One region of the Paenibacillus sp. F411 genome, then DNA from elsewhere that is predicted to be linked to it. Evidence: predicted binding sites of a transcription regulator. Region 1 holds the regulator's gene; each other region holds the start of a gene.

Region 1 (3,995 bases):
CTGCCTCCCTACGAGAACCTTGTCATTGATGAGGCGCATCAGCTGGAAGAGGTGGCTGGCAAGCATTTGGGACTGAACGTGAAATATTTCTCGGTCGTGCATACGCTGATGCGTCTGTACAAGGACAGCAAGAACGGCCAGCTTCCGGCGCTTCGGCAGCTGCTCCAGCTCTCCGGCCATGAGAAATCTGGAGATTGGACTGCGGTTGTGGATCGGCTGATCCCCGATCTTATTAGCGTGAAAGAGCATTGGGACCGGCTTAGTGAGCAGCTGTTCCAGCTCATTCCGGAGAGAGGGGATGCTCTTCCCGGCGACGCAGGACAATATACGCTGCGGCTGTCCAAGTCGAAGCTGCCAAAGGCCTGGACCGAGCTGCAGCAGATCGAGCATCAGATCTACTTGACCCTGGGAGAGTTATCCCGGCAGGGAGATGTGCTGATCCAGGAGCTCAGAGAAGATCTGGATGACTACAGCGCTGACAGTCTGGTGACGGATCTGAACGGCTTGTTTAAGGACCTCGCCGCCCATCGGGAGGAGCTGCGCTTTTTTATGAGCCTGACTCACGAGGAAACGGTATACTGGATGGAGGCCAACAGCAGCTATCGCAGCAAGTCACTTCAGCTTTATGCTGTCCCGATTGACGTATCGCAGCAGCTGAAGGCATTATTCTTTGATAAGAAGCAAAGTGTGATTCTCACCTCTGCGACCCTGTCTGTCGATAAATCATTTCAATATATGATTGACAACCTGGGGCTGCAGGAGGCCTCGGAACAGAGCCGTCTGGACACCGTGCAGCTGCCTTCTCCGTTTCAGTACCGGGAGCAGGCGCTGCTCATTGTCCCCCGGGACTTCCCGAGCGTGAAGGGAACGGTGGGAGATCCCAAATTTCTCAGCAGCCTGGTGCAGTCGCTGGCTGACGCGGCCGTGGCGACCCAGGGCCGAATGATGGTGCTGTTCACTTCCTACAAAATGCTGAGACAAGTCTATGAACCGTTAAAGGAGCTGCTGCAGTCCCGTGATATTCACGTGCTGGGACAGGGGATGGACGGCGTGAGTCGAAGCAAGCTGATCCGGCGGTTTCAAGATAGCGGTCCCTCGGTTCTTCTGGGCACGAGCTCCTTCTGGGAAGGTGTTGATATTCCAGGAGAGGCCCTTACCTGCCTGGCCATTGTCCGGCTTCCCTTTCAGCCGCCAAGCCACCCGCTGGTTGAAGCGAAGAGTGAGCTGCTGCAGCAGCAGAAGAAGAATCCGTTTATGAAGCTGTCTGTCCCGCAAGCAGTCATCCGCTTCAAGCAAGGGTTCGGCCGCCTCGTCCGAACTGCAAATGACCGCGGCATCGTCATTGTTTATGATACAAGAATTATTGAATCTTATTACGGCAAGTATTTTCTGTACTCTTTACCCGGACCGAAAATGGAGCATATGCGATCTGATCAGATGGTATCTCGGATTGAGGAATGGCTTCAGCCTGATTCATGAATAAGGTGTGTTAGTGTTCCAGTGTTAGAGACTTAAAGTGTTCGGCCTTGAGTTTAATCTATAGGGGGAGCAAGCATGAAATCGGATAAAATTTCGGAAGCTGTGGTTCGCAGACTGCCTGTCTATCTGCGTTATTTGAATGAGCTGCATAAGAGAGAGGTTGCCACCGTCTCCTCGCAGGAGCTGGGACAGAGGCTGGATCTAAATCCTGCCCAGATTCGCAAGGACCTTGCGTATTTCGGGGATTTTGGGAGAAAGGGCATCGGGTATGACGTCATTTATCTGATTGAGAAGATTCGCCAGATTCTGAAGCTGGATCAGCAAATTAACGTGGTGCTTGTCGGTGCAGGAAATCTGGGACATGCATTATCCAACTATAATGCCTTTCTGAAGGATAATATGAAAATCGTAGCGGTCTTTGACGCTCATACCGCTAAGGTGGGGACACGCATCAATAACCTGACCGTGCTGCCGATGGAGGAGCTGAGTGATACGATTCAGAAGCTGAGCATTCGGATCGGCATTATCACCGTCCCGGACATTGAGGCGCAAAATGTTGCGGATATGCTGGTTGCAGCTGGAATTGAGGCCATATTGAATTTCGCGCCGGTCATTCTGAAGGCTCCATCTCACATCCGTATTCATACGGCTGATTTTACGACAGATTTGCAAAGCCTGGCTTACTATTTGGATAATGGGAAGGAGGAGATGAACAATGACACCGCGGAAGCAGGTCATTAAGAACGGCACCTTTGCCGTGATGGAGGAAGGAAAGACTGTCATTTCGGGATACATGCTCATCGAGGACGATATCATTACGTATATCGGGGAAGAGGAGCCGCAAATCGATGAGGCAACCGAGGTCATGGACGGCAGCCATTTGCTGTTTTTACCGGGATTGATTAATACTCATGGACATACAGCGATGTCGTTGCTGCGAGGTTATGGTGATGATCTGGCGCTCCAGGTATGGCTGCAGGAGAAAATGTGGCCAATGGAAGGGAAGTTTACGGCCCAAGACGTCTATTGGGGTACCTCTCTTTCCGTTCTTGAGATGCTGAAGGGCGGCACAACGACCTTCCTGGATATGTATGATCATATGGATCAAGTGGCGGCTGTGACGAAGCAATCCGGAATGCGGGCGGTGTTGACACGCGGGGTGATCGGCCTGTGCTCACCGGAAGAACAACAGAGAAAGCTGAACGAGGCGGTTGACTTCGCCAAATCCTGGCATGGAAAAGCGGATGGACGAATTACAACGATGATTTCTCCACATGCCCCGTATACCTGCCCGCCGGAATATATTGAGAAATTTGTACAGGCTTCCATCGATATGGATCTGCCGATGCATACCCATATGAGTGAGACCCGCAATGAAGTAGAGCAAAATGTGAAGGATTACGGTGTCCGGCCGGTGGAGCATCTCCTGAAGCTGGGCATGTTCTCCCGGCCTAGCCTGATTGCCCACGGCGTACATCTTACCGATGAGGAGATCAGCATTCTAGCCGCGCATCAGGTCGGCGTCTCTCATAATCCCGGTAGTAATCTGAAGCTGGCGAGCGGCATTGCCCGTGTACCGGAGCTCCTGAAAGCGGGAGTGAAGGTATCTCTCGGTACAGACGGTCCGGCGAGCAACAACAACCTGGATATGTTTGAAGAAATTCGACTCGCTGCTCTGATTCACAAGGGCGTCAGTGGAGATCCTACTGCTGTTCCTGCTGCAGAGGCGCTGCGAATGGGCACCGAATATGGAGCGGATTCCTTGTTCCTGAACCAGGTGGGACGTCTGAAGGCAGGCATGAAAGCAGATTTCATTGCACTGGACACGGATCAGCCGCATTTTCTGCCATACAGTGACTTTATCTCTCATGCCGTTTATTCTGCCTCGGCGAAGGATGTAAAGCATGTATGGGTGGATGGCAGACAGCTCGTGAAGAATGGAGCTTGCCTGACCCTGGATGAAGAGAAAATCCGCAGGGAAGCACAGCTAGCCTTCGAGGCTCTCTTGACCCAATAATGGCGGGAGCGAGGGGACTGAATTGAAAACCAAAACGAAACGTATCTTATTCACCTTATCTGCCATATTGCTTGTTCTGCTCTTTGTTCAAATCTACTACAATGATGTCATGTCCCGCTCCTGGGAGAAAGAGCGGGCAGCCGTTCAGGCTGCAAGGCAATATGGCGGACTTGGCAAGGTCGAGAAAACCTACCGCTCCGTGTGGGATGAGAACAGTAATTACTGGGTTGCTTCCGGGCTGGACACCAAGGGTGAGAACATTATGGTATGGGTGAAATTCACGAAGGACGGGGTGCCTGCAGGAGGGGACTTTGTGCATGCAGAGTCTTTGAAGGATGGCATGAGTGAGAAGCAGATGTCCTCCCTGATTTCCAGCCAGTTTCCGGAAGTCTCAATGCTGCGTCTCGTTCCCGGAATGTACGAGAATGAATATGTCTGGCAGCTTCATTTCCGTGATGAAGGCAAGACAGGCTACCGTTTCTTTCGATTCGCCGATGGT
Region 2 (3,995 bases), 230 kb from region 1:
ACCGTTAGGTCCAATGATGGCCGTCAGCGTGCCAGGCTCAACCGTAAAATTCACATCTTTAAGTACTTGATTCTTCCGGTATGATGCGGTTATGCCTTGAACCTCAATCACACTCATGCATTACTCTCCCTTTCCGGCCAGCGCCTCATAGATGATGTTGACATTGTGTCTGTACATGCCCAGGTAGGTTCCTTCTGCGGTTCCCTCATCGCCCATCGCATCAGAGAACAGCTCACCGCCCAGCTTTACATCCAGCCCTTTACTGGACGCTCCCTCCACTACCGCTTCAACGGACTTGGAATTAATGCTGCTTTCTACAAATACGGCAGGAACCTGATGCTGCATTAAAATATCAATCGTCTGATCAATATCCGATACGCTGATCTCATCCTCCGTGCTCAGTCCCTGGAGTCCAACAACCTCCATATCATAGGCTCTGCCGAAATAGCCGAACGCATCATGTGCCGTTACGATCACGCGATGATTCTCGGGGATTGAAGCCAGCTTCTCCTGAGCTTCCTGCTTGAGCGCCTGCAGTTCTTCGAAATATTTCAGCTTATTGTTCTCAAATTCCTCTGCATGCTCCGGAGCAAATGTCTTCATCTCCTCGACCGCTGCCGTTAATGAAACCTCCCATAACTCGAGGTCGAACCAGACATGAGGGTCAATAGCGCCTGTATCATCGGTCAGAAGCTGATCCTCGGATACAGATTCACTAATCGCAACTACAGGTCTGGATTTGCCAATCTGCTCAAATACTTCCGTCATATTTCCTTCTAAATGCAGCCCGCTGTAAAACACAATATCTGCTTGGTCGAGTTTGCTGATGTCACCTTGAGTAGCGTTGTAAAGATGAGGATCAACACCAGGACCCATAAGACTGGACACCTGCACCTTGTCACCGCCGATGACAGAAACCGGCTCTGCAATTTGAGCGATCGTGGTAACAATGTTGATTTTGCCTTCAGCCGTACTGCCGTTTTTCTCATTTGAGCCGGCACAGCCAGCCAAAGCCAGCACCAGAATGAGCATTGCAGGAATCCAAACCTTCTTCATTTGAGACAACATCTTCAAATTTCCCCCTTAACCATATTATTCATTATTGTGTGGGATGAAACAATTAAATTTCCCTCGGGCAAAATATATGCTTGATAACAAAATAACGTGATTATTGCGGTTTGTCAACGATTTTTCTCATGGGCAACATTTATAGTGTACGCTAACTAATTCTGAGCGTTGCAAAGACCCCGATACTTCCTCTTTCGATTCAAAAGAAGGTGAATGCTTTAAATAACGCATGTGAGCTTTTTACTCAGCTTCGCTGAGATGTGCTTTCAGCCCTGCACAGTGGACTACATATCTTATTTGCTTTAGGATCAAACTGATTTATTCAAGGCTATTTTGGGCAAATAACCCTTACCCACCAGGCACTACAGCGTATTTGAAGGCGGTGATTTGTGACGAATCTGGGAACACTCGTGAATATTTGAACAAAGTTTGAACTCACTAAAAACCGCATAACGACAGGGTTTTGCTCTTCTTGAGGGTCTTTTTGAAACAATTTGATCACAAAACGTTACGGTGTTCGTCAAAGTTAAACCATAAAATGTTAAATATACAATGTAATGGGTTTTGCAACGAATGAAAATAGTCATTACTATAGGATTATGAAGTGACAAGCGAATGTGAGATTTAATATGTCAGAAAGGGGTACACCATGAAAAAACGAGGGCCGTTATTTGCATTGTTGATGAGTATAACCTTGCTTTTATCGGGCTGTAGTTCATTGACCGTCTTGGATCCGAAAGGTCCGGCTGCAAGGACCCTGTCCGATACAATCATATTTTCTATCTTCATGATGGTCGGCATTCTGGCTGTGGTATACGTTCTTTACATCTATATGCTGGTCAAATACCGCGCTAGAAAATCCAATGAAGGCTACGAGCCGCCGCACGATGAGGGCAGCAAGCTGCTGGAGATTACATGGACGATTATTCCGATCATTATTGTAATCATCCTTTCCGTAGTGACAGTCAAATCAACCATAGCTGTTGAGAACGTGCCGGAGGGCTATGAAGATCAGGAGCCGCTGGTTATCTACGCTTCCACCTCCAACTGGAAATGGCATTTCAGCTATCCGGAACAAGGCATTGAGACTGTCAATTATGTGAACCTCCCGACCAACCGTGCTATCGAGTTCCGCATGTATTCTTACGGTCCGATTACGAGCTTGTGGATTCCACAGCTTGCCGGTCAGAAATATGCCATGAGTGACATGGTTACGAAGATTAACATGGTAGCAGACGTTCCGGGCTCATATATGGGTAAGAACGCAAACTTTAGTGGTGAAGGCTTCGCCCACATGGACTTTGAAGCGCTGGCGATGCCTGCTGCTGAATTTGAAGAGTGGGTAGAAGACGTGAAGGCGAATGAGAAGGATCTGACCGAGGAGCAGTTTGATGACCTTCTGGTGACCCCTCATGTTGGCAGAATGTCCTTCTCCAGCACGCATCTCGAATTCAGTCCTCCGCCGGAGGATGGCCACCATTCCAATGGTCATACAGATCATCAGGATAAGAAGCAGAAGTTCCCGGAGCCAGCAACCTCTGAAGAGGAAGTGGAGTTCGATGGCGAGCCCAATGTCGAGCCGGACACTTCTAATGAAGATTCTACTCACAACAACCACGAAGGTCACTAGGGACTGATGAGGCTGAGGCAGACGGCGTAGATTTGCGTTTATTGCCCCTCTCCCCTGTACATCCTGAAAGGAGATAAGCCCTTATGAAATGGGACGAATTTTTCGTTACCGGTGAACCATTAATCTATGGCGCCATGGTTAGTATCGTTCTCGTTTCCCTGGCCATTGTAGTAGGCTTGACCTACTTCAAGAAATGGGGATACCTGTGGAAAGAATGGCTGACAACCGTTGATCATAAAAAAATCGGGGTCATGTACATTTTGGCTGCACTCATCATGCTGTTCCGCGGCGGCGTCGATGCGATTATGATGCGGGCGCAAACGTCCATGCCGGATATGAAGTTCCTGGACGGACAGCACTACAATGAGATTTTTACAACTCACGGGGTTATTATGATCCTGTTTATGGCGATGCCATTTATTTTCGGCCTGATGAACGTTATCATCCCGCTCCAGATCGGGGCGCGCGACGTTGCTTTCCCTCGGCTGAATGCGATCAGCTTCTGGCTCTTCTTCGCCGGAGCGATGCTCTTTAACATCTCGTTTGTGATCGGGGGCTCTCCGGATGCCGGCTGGTCGGCATACTTCCCGCTCGCCGGACCTGAGCTGAGCCCGCATGTGGGGAACAACTATTACTCGTTATCCATCCAGATTTCAGGGATTGGTACTTTGATGACCGGTGTGAACTTTATTGTCACCATCCTCAAGATGCGTGCACCGGGCATGACGCTGATGAAGATGCCGATGTTCACCTGGTCGGTTCTGATCACAAGCGTGATCATCATCTTCGCCTTCCCTGTCCTGACGATTGCATTGCTGCTGATGATGCTGGACCGTCAGTTCGGCACCCAATTCTTTACGATGCAGAACGGCGGCATGGATATGCTCTGGGCCAACCTGTTCTGGGTATGGGGACACCCTGAGGTTTACATTGTCGTACTGCCGGCATTCGGGATTTTCAGTGAGATCATCTCGACCTTTGCCAGAAAAAATCTGTACGGCTACACCTCCATGGTACTCAGTATGCTCGTCATCTCTGCCCTGTCCTTTATCGTATGGGCTCACCATTTCTACACGATGGGTCAAGGTGCTATGGTCAACGGCTTCTTCTCCATCACCACGATGGCGATTGCTGTACCGACCGGGGTAAAAATATTCAACTGGCTCTTTACGCTCCATCGAGGGCGAATCCAGTTTACGACACCTATGCTGTATTCCCTGGCCTTCATTCCGATCTTTACGATCGGCGGGGTAACCGGCGTTATGCTGGCTATGGCCAGTGCCGACTACCAGTATCA
Region 3 (3,995 bases), on a different contig from region 1:
AGCTTGTTCAGGCGCTGCTCGCGGATCACCACGATCAGCGGATACAAAAACAACAGAAAGAAAAACACGGCGCCCTGCCCGAACCCGTTCTGGGAAGCGAACCCGATATCCACCCAGTCAAAAAATAAAGATACAAATGCTGCACAGGCTGCAATAAAGATCAGTTTACCGCCTATATCCCACTTCTGAAAATTCACTACAATAGCCTCCTATGTACGTTCATGTCGTTTAGCCGGGGACTGGCCTTATTTCGACAAATATAGGTCTATTATACCAACATTTTCAGCGATTTGGTAGGATTTTAGACAGGGTTTCGACCGATTAGGACCCGTTAGGAAGGAACGATTAGGACTCCAGACGGCGTGTTGACTGGTCAATAAAGGTCGTCTTGGATGCAGCGCTCTCGCGGCGGCCTTCCTTCGGCGTCATGTCCGGCTCTCCGATGTAAAGGAAGCCTAGCATTTTATCCTGTTCTCCCAAGCCAAAGGCTTCGTTCACCTGTGGCTTGTAGCAGAAATCACCGGTTCTCCATACCGCGCCAAGACCCAGGCCATGGATTTCAAGCAGCATGTTCTGAATCGCAGCGAACGCAGCCCCGTATTCCTCCAGTTCAATCACTTTAGGATCATCGGCTGGCGCGACAGCAACACCAATCACCAGTGGAGCCCGGTAGGCTCGGCCGATCGCTGCTTCGCGGGCTGCAGCCAGCTCCTCTTCACTTTTGTCTTGAGCACTGGCTTCGGAAATGTCAGCCATAACATGGCCCAGCAGGTCACGTCCACCGCCGGTCATGACGAAGAACCGCCAAGGCTCTGTATGTCTATGCGTCGGGGCCCAGGTTCCTGCCTCCAGAATCTGCTCGATCTTGTCCTGCGAAATCGGTGTATCCTGCACCTTGCCGATACTGCGGCGAGTTCGGATCGCTTCATGAATATTCATACGTTAGCCTCCTCAAAAATCGTTATACAATTAGCTTCTATTGTATCAAATAAAGAGCGCTCCTCATAGGGGAGCCGGATAAGGACACATACGAAGACAAAAGCTTGTCTGATCAAGATGTTGTCGCCAAAATTTGCAGAAAAGCCCTTGCAATTACCCCGGAACCCTTTATAATAAAGATAAACATACCTGATAATGATTATCATTACCGAGTCAGTGAGCATCAAGATCTTCCACGCTGATCGGTATGAATTCCAAACATAAAGGAGAACCGGATCCCCTATGAGAGAGCACCCTCGGCGTACGAACCTGCAGGTAGACGATTACCTGGATCTGTTGAATCTAGCCATTCAGCTCGGTGATCTGAAATGGCAGAAGGAAATTACACGCAAGATGGAAATGAACCTGAAGCCTGTAACCCCGGCTTAATTGGATATAGATGTGGTAGATAAGAACCGGATGCCTCGCGGCTTGAATGCGCGGCATCCGGTTTTTTTGCAGGACAATTTAAAGACGGCCTGCACCGCAGGCCGCTCCCTCGTTAACGCGCCTGGTTCTGATTCTGATCCAGATCCGGCTTGTTCACATAGTGGTACATAAAGGCCATAAACACACTGCCGCCAATCAGGTTCCCGAGCGTCACCGGCACCAGATTGTAGACGGCTCCAGAGAGCGAGATGGTGTCGGGATGATCCACGACAAGCGCAATGGCGAAGGTACACATATTTGCGATGCTGTGCTCATAGCCGGAGATGAAGAAGCAGAATACGAACAGCATCATCGCAAACAGCTTGGGCCCGTCAGACTTCATCCCCATCGGGATGAAAAAGGCCAGACAGACAAGCCAGTTACACAGGATTCCCCGGAAAAAGAGCTCTGTCCACGGCGCATGCATCTTTTTATCGACAACAGACAGCAGAAATCCATTCACCTCAGGAGCATGAAATAATCCTGTGAGATAGATCAGCAGTGCAAATACGGCCGCGCCGACAATATTGCCGAAGTAGCTGGCCACCCACAGCTTGATGGTATCGACCCAGCGGAGCTTTCGCCGCAGCGCACCGTAGGTGTAATAGAATGCATTTCCTGTAAACAGATCCCCGCCCCCGAAGGCGATGAGAATAATAGCGGCCCCAAACGTCAGCGCAGCCATAGGGTACATGGCCGGAGAGTCCACCGCGTAAAAATAACTGCCTGTTCGGAAGGCCACAATGACCCCGAAGCCGATAAACATACTGGCTAACGCCGAGCGCGCCAAATAACGAAGCGGACTTTGCTGAAACAGCCTCATTTTCTTGAGGGCCAGCTTCTCCACTTCATAAAGTGATTGAGTTTCCATGGTGCCACATCCTTTAGCTTCATTCCCATTATCTGATTCTCAACGACTGACTCCTAGTCACAGTATACCTAAATTCTCCCATCTAAACTGTGATATAGTTCACAATTCAGGAAAGATCAGGTTATGCTGCCGATCCAGGATTGCTGCATCAAAAAAAGGCGCGAACCGCAGACCTCCGTCTCCGGCTCACGCCTTTTATATGAAACAGTCATTACGCACCCGAAGCGGGCCCGCTTTAGCCAAGCCTACTTGTCGTCGTTTTCGTTCTCACTGTTTTCCAGCTTATTCTCATGCTCCATCTGATACTTCTCCCGCATCAGCTTCTGCATGATAAACTTCTCCTGCCCATTCAGGCCTTCCTGGTTGTCCTGCAGAATCATGTTGTCGATGTTGCGTTTCAGCACCTCATTTTGCGTATTCAAAATACGGTTCCTCCTTTGGAATTTATGCGATTTTCCGCATGTTTTTATACATAACCCCTAAAATAGGGGATCATGTAATAACTAACCGCTGCCGTCTATTTTGTAACGGTCTTGCGTTCGTCAGACGATGCGGGAGTCGTACATTTTCGAAAAGATACCGACCGTATCTGCGCCGCTTTCGTGGCCCTAGCCGCTATTTCCGATCAATCAGAATCCCTTTGCCAAGTGATTTTTGCTTCTTATTCGTATTGACGAGTAAGGGCAGCATCCTGCTTTCCTTCTCCATCGGAGACTGGCAGAGCTGACATACCGGCTCTGTCTCAAAAGCAAAGTCATCCCGGATCCATCCCTTGCAATCATCCTTAGTACAGGACCACACCTCGGTCATTTCCTCCGGCACAGCTTCCATCGCATTCTTGCGCGAATACATGAGTACGCCTCCTTGTCCCGTCTTGCGAATATTGGCTTTCATCCTGGTTGTACAGCTCACCAGAACCTGAAAACAAAGCTGCCCTTAATGTCACACATTAAGGGCAGGCGTTGTTACATTATTACAGCTTTACCACGTTTTCAGCTTGTGGTCCGCGGTTTCCTTCAACGATGTTGAATTCTACGCGTTGACCTTCGTCCAACGTTTTGAAGCCGTCGCCTTGAATCGCGCTGAAGTGAACGAATACATCGTTACCGCCTTCAACTTCGATAAAGCCGAAGCCTTTCTCTGCATTAAACCATTTAACAGTTCCTGTTTGCATAGTAGTGTACCTCCTTTAAAGATTTACATGACCTTTTTTACTTCGTTAACGAATAAAAAAATTCACATATTGTACAAGGTTATTCATCATATAACAACCCTCTACAATGTGTGATTTCAGGTCGCTCTAGTGATACCTATATTATCACACCTAACGTGTGTTGGCAAGGTGAAGCGTAATTCCGTGAGCAATTTATAAACTTATCTTATGCAAATATTGCCTGAAATATAACTTGTTCTCCTAAAAAAGGCGGCGTCTGCCGCCCCTTCCCTCATTGCCTTAGCTCCTCCAGCGTTTCTCTCCAGCGGGCCAGCACCTCCTCCGGCTGCTTCAGCCGGTAGGTTACGCCACATACAATATCGGCGTAAGGAGCCTGGTCCTCCCGGATAGCCTCCATCCTGGCCTCGAAGCGCTCTCGCGGATGCCGGGCGGAAGCCAGCGTCGCCAGATGCACAAGGACGAGGCGGATGTAATACATTTTTGCCCCGTGAACCAGTACGATCGTCGCTTTACCCGTCCGTATCACATTCCCGGTCGTCATCG

The links. Region 1 encodes Rex, which represses fermentation and respiration genes when NADH is low (regulators of the CRP and FNR family bind a similar motif). Its sites were predicted from a motif close to TTGTGAAATATTTCACAA; they were not measured.
Region 2: the regulator Rex is predicted to act here: its motif matches at 1,477-1,494, upstream of qoxA (cytochrome aa3 quinol oxidase subunit II).
Region 3: the regulator Rex is predicted to act here: its motif matches at 2,366-2,383, upstream of JJQ72_RS10080 (formate/nitrite transporter family protein).

Annotation. Positions count from the first base shown of each region.
Region 1 is NZ_JAGFIP010000002.1:338,824-342,818, reverse strand. Features, by position in the region: gene dinG (ATP-dependent DNA helicase DinG) at 1-1,479, shown strand, start outside; gene JJQ72_RS04000 (redox-sensing transcriptional repressor Rex) at 1,555-2,220, shown strand; gene JJQ72_RS03995 (amidohydrolase) at 2,195-3,496, shown strand; gene JJQ72_RS03990 (cell wall elongation regulator TseB-like domain-containing protein) at 3,519-3,995, shown strand, end outside.
Region 2 is NZ_JAGFIP010000002.1:113,444-117,438, forward strand. Features, by position in the region: gene JJQ72_RS02930 (metal ABC transporter ATP-binding protein) at 1-117, opposite strand, end outside; gene JJQ72_RS02935 (metal ABC transporter solute-binding protein, Zn/Mn family) at 121-1,068, opposite strand; gene qoxA (cytochrome aa3 quinol oxidase subunit II) at 1,718-2,698, shown strand; gene qoxB (cytochrome aa3 quinol oxidase subunit I) at 2,782-3,995, shown strand, end outside.
Region 3 is NZ_JAGFIP010000008.1:5,480-9,474, forward strand. Features, by position in the region: gene JJQ72_RS10065 (hypothetical protein) at 1-197, opposite strand, end outside; gene JJQ72_RS10070 (nitroreductase family protein) at 346-939, opposite strand; gene JJQ72_RS10075 (hypothetical protein) at 1,222-1,368, shown strand; gene JJQ72_RS10080 (formate/nitrite transporter family protein) at 1,481-2,278, opposite strand; gene JJQ72_RS10085 (hypothetical protein) at 2,524-2,700, opposite strand; gene JJQ72_RS10090 (cold-shock protein) at 2,894-3,130, opposite strand; gene cspD (cold-shock protein CspD) at 3,252-3,452, opposite strand; gene JJQ72_RS10100 (pyridoxamine 5'-phosphate oxidase family protein) at 3,724-3,995, opposite strand, start outside.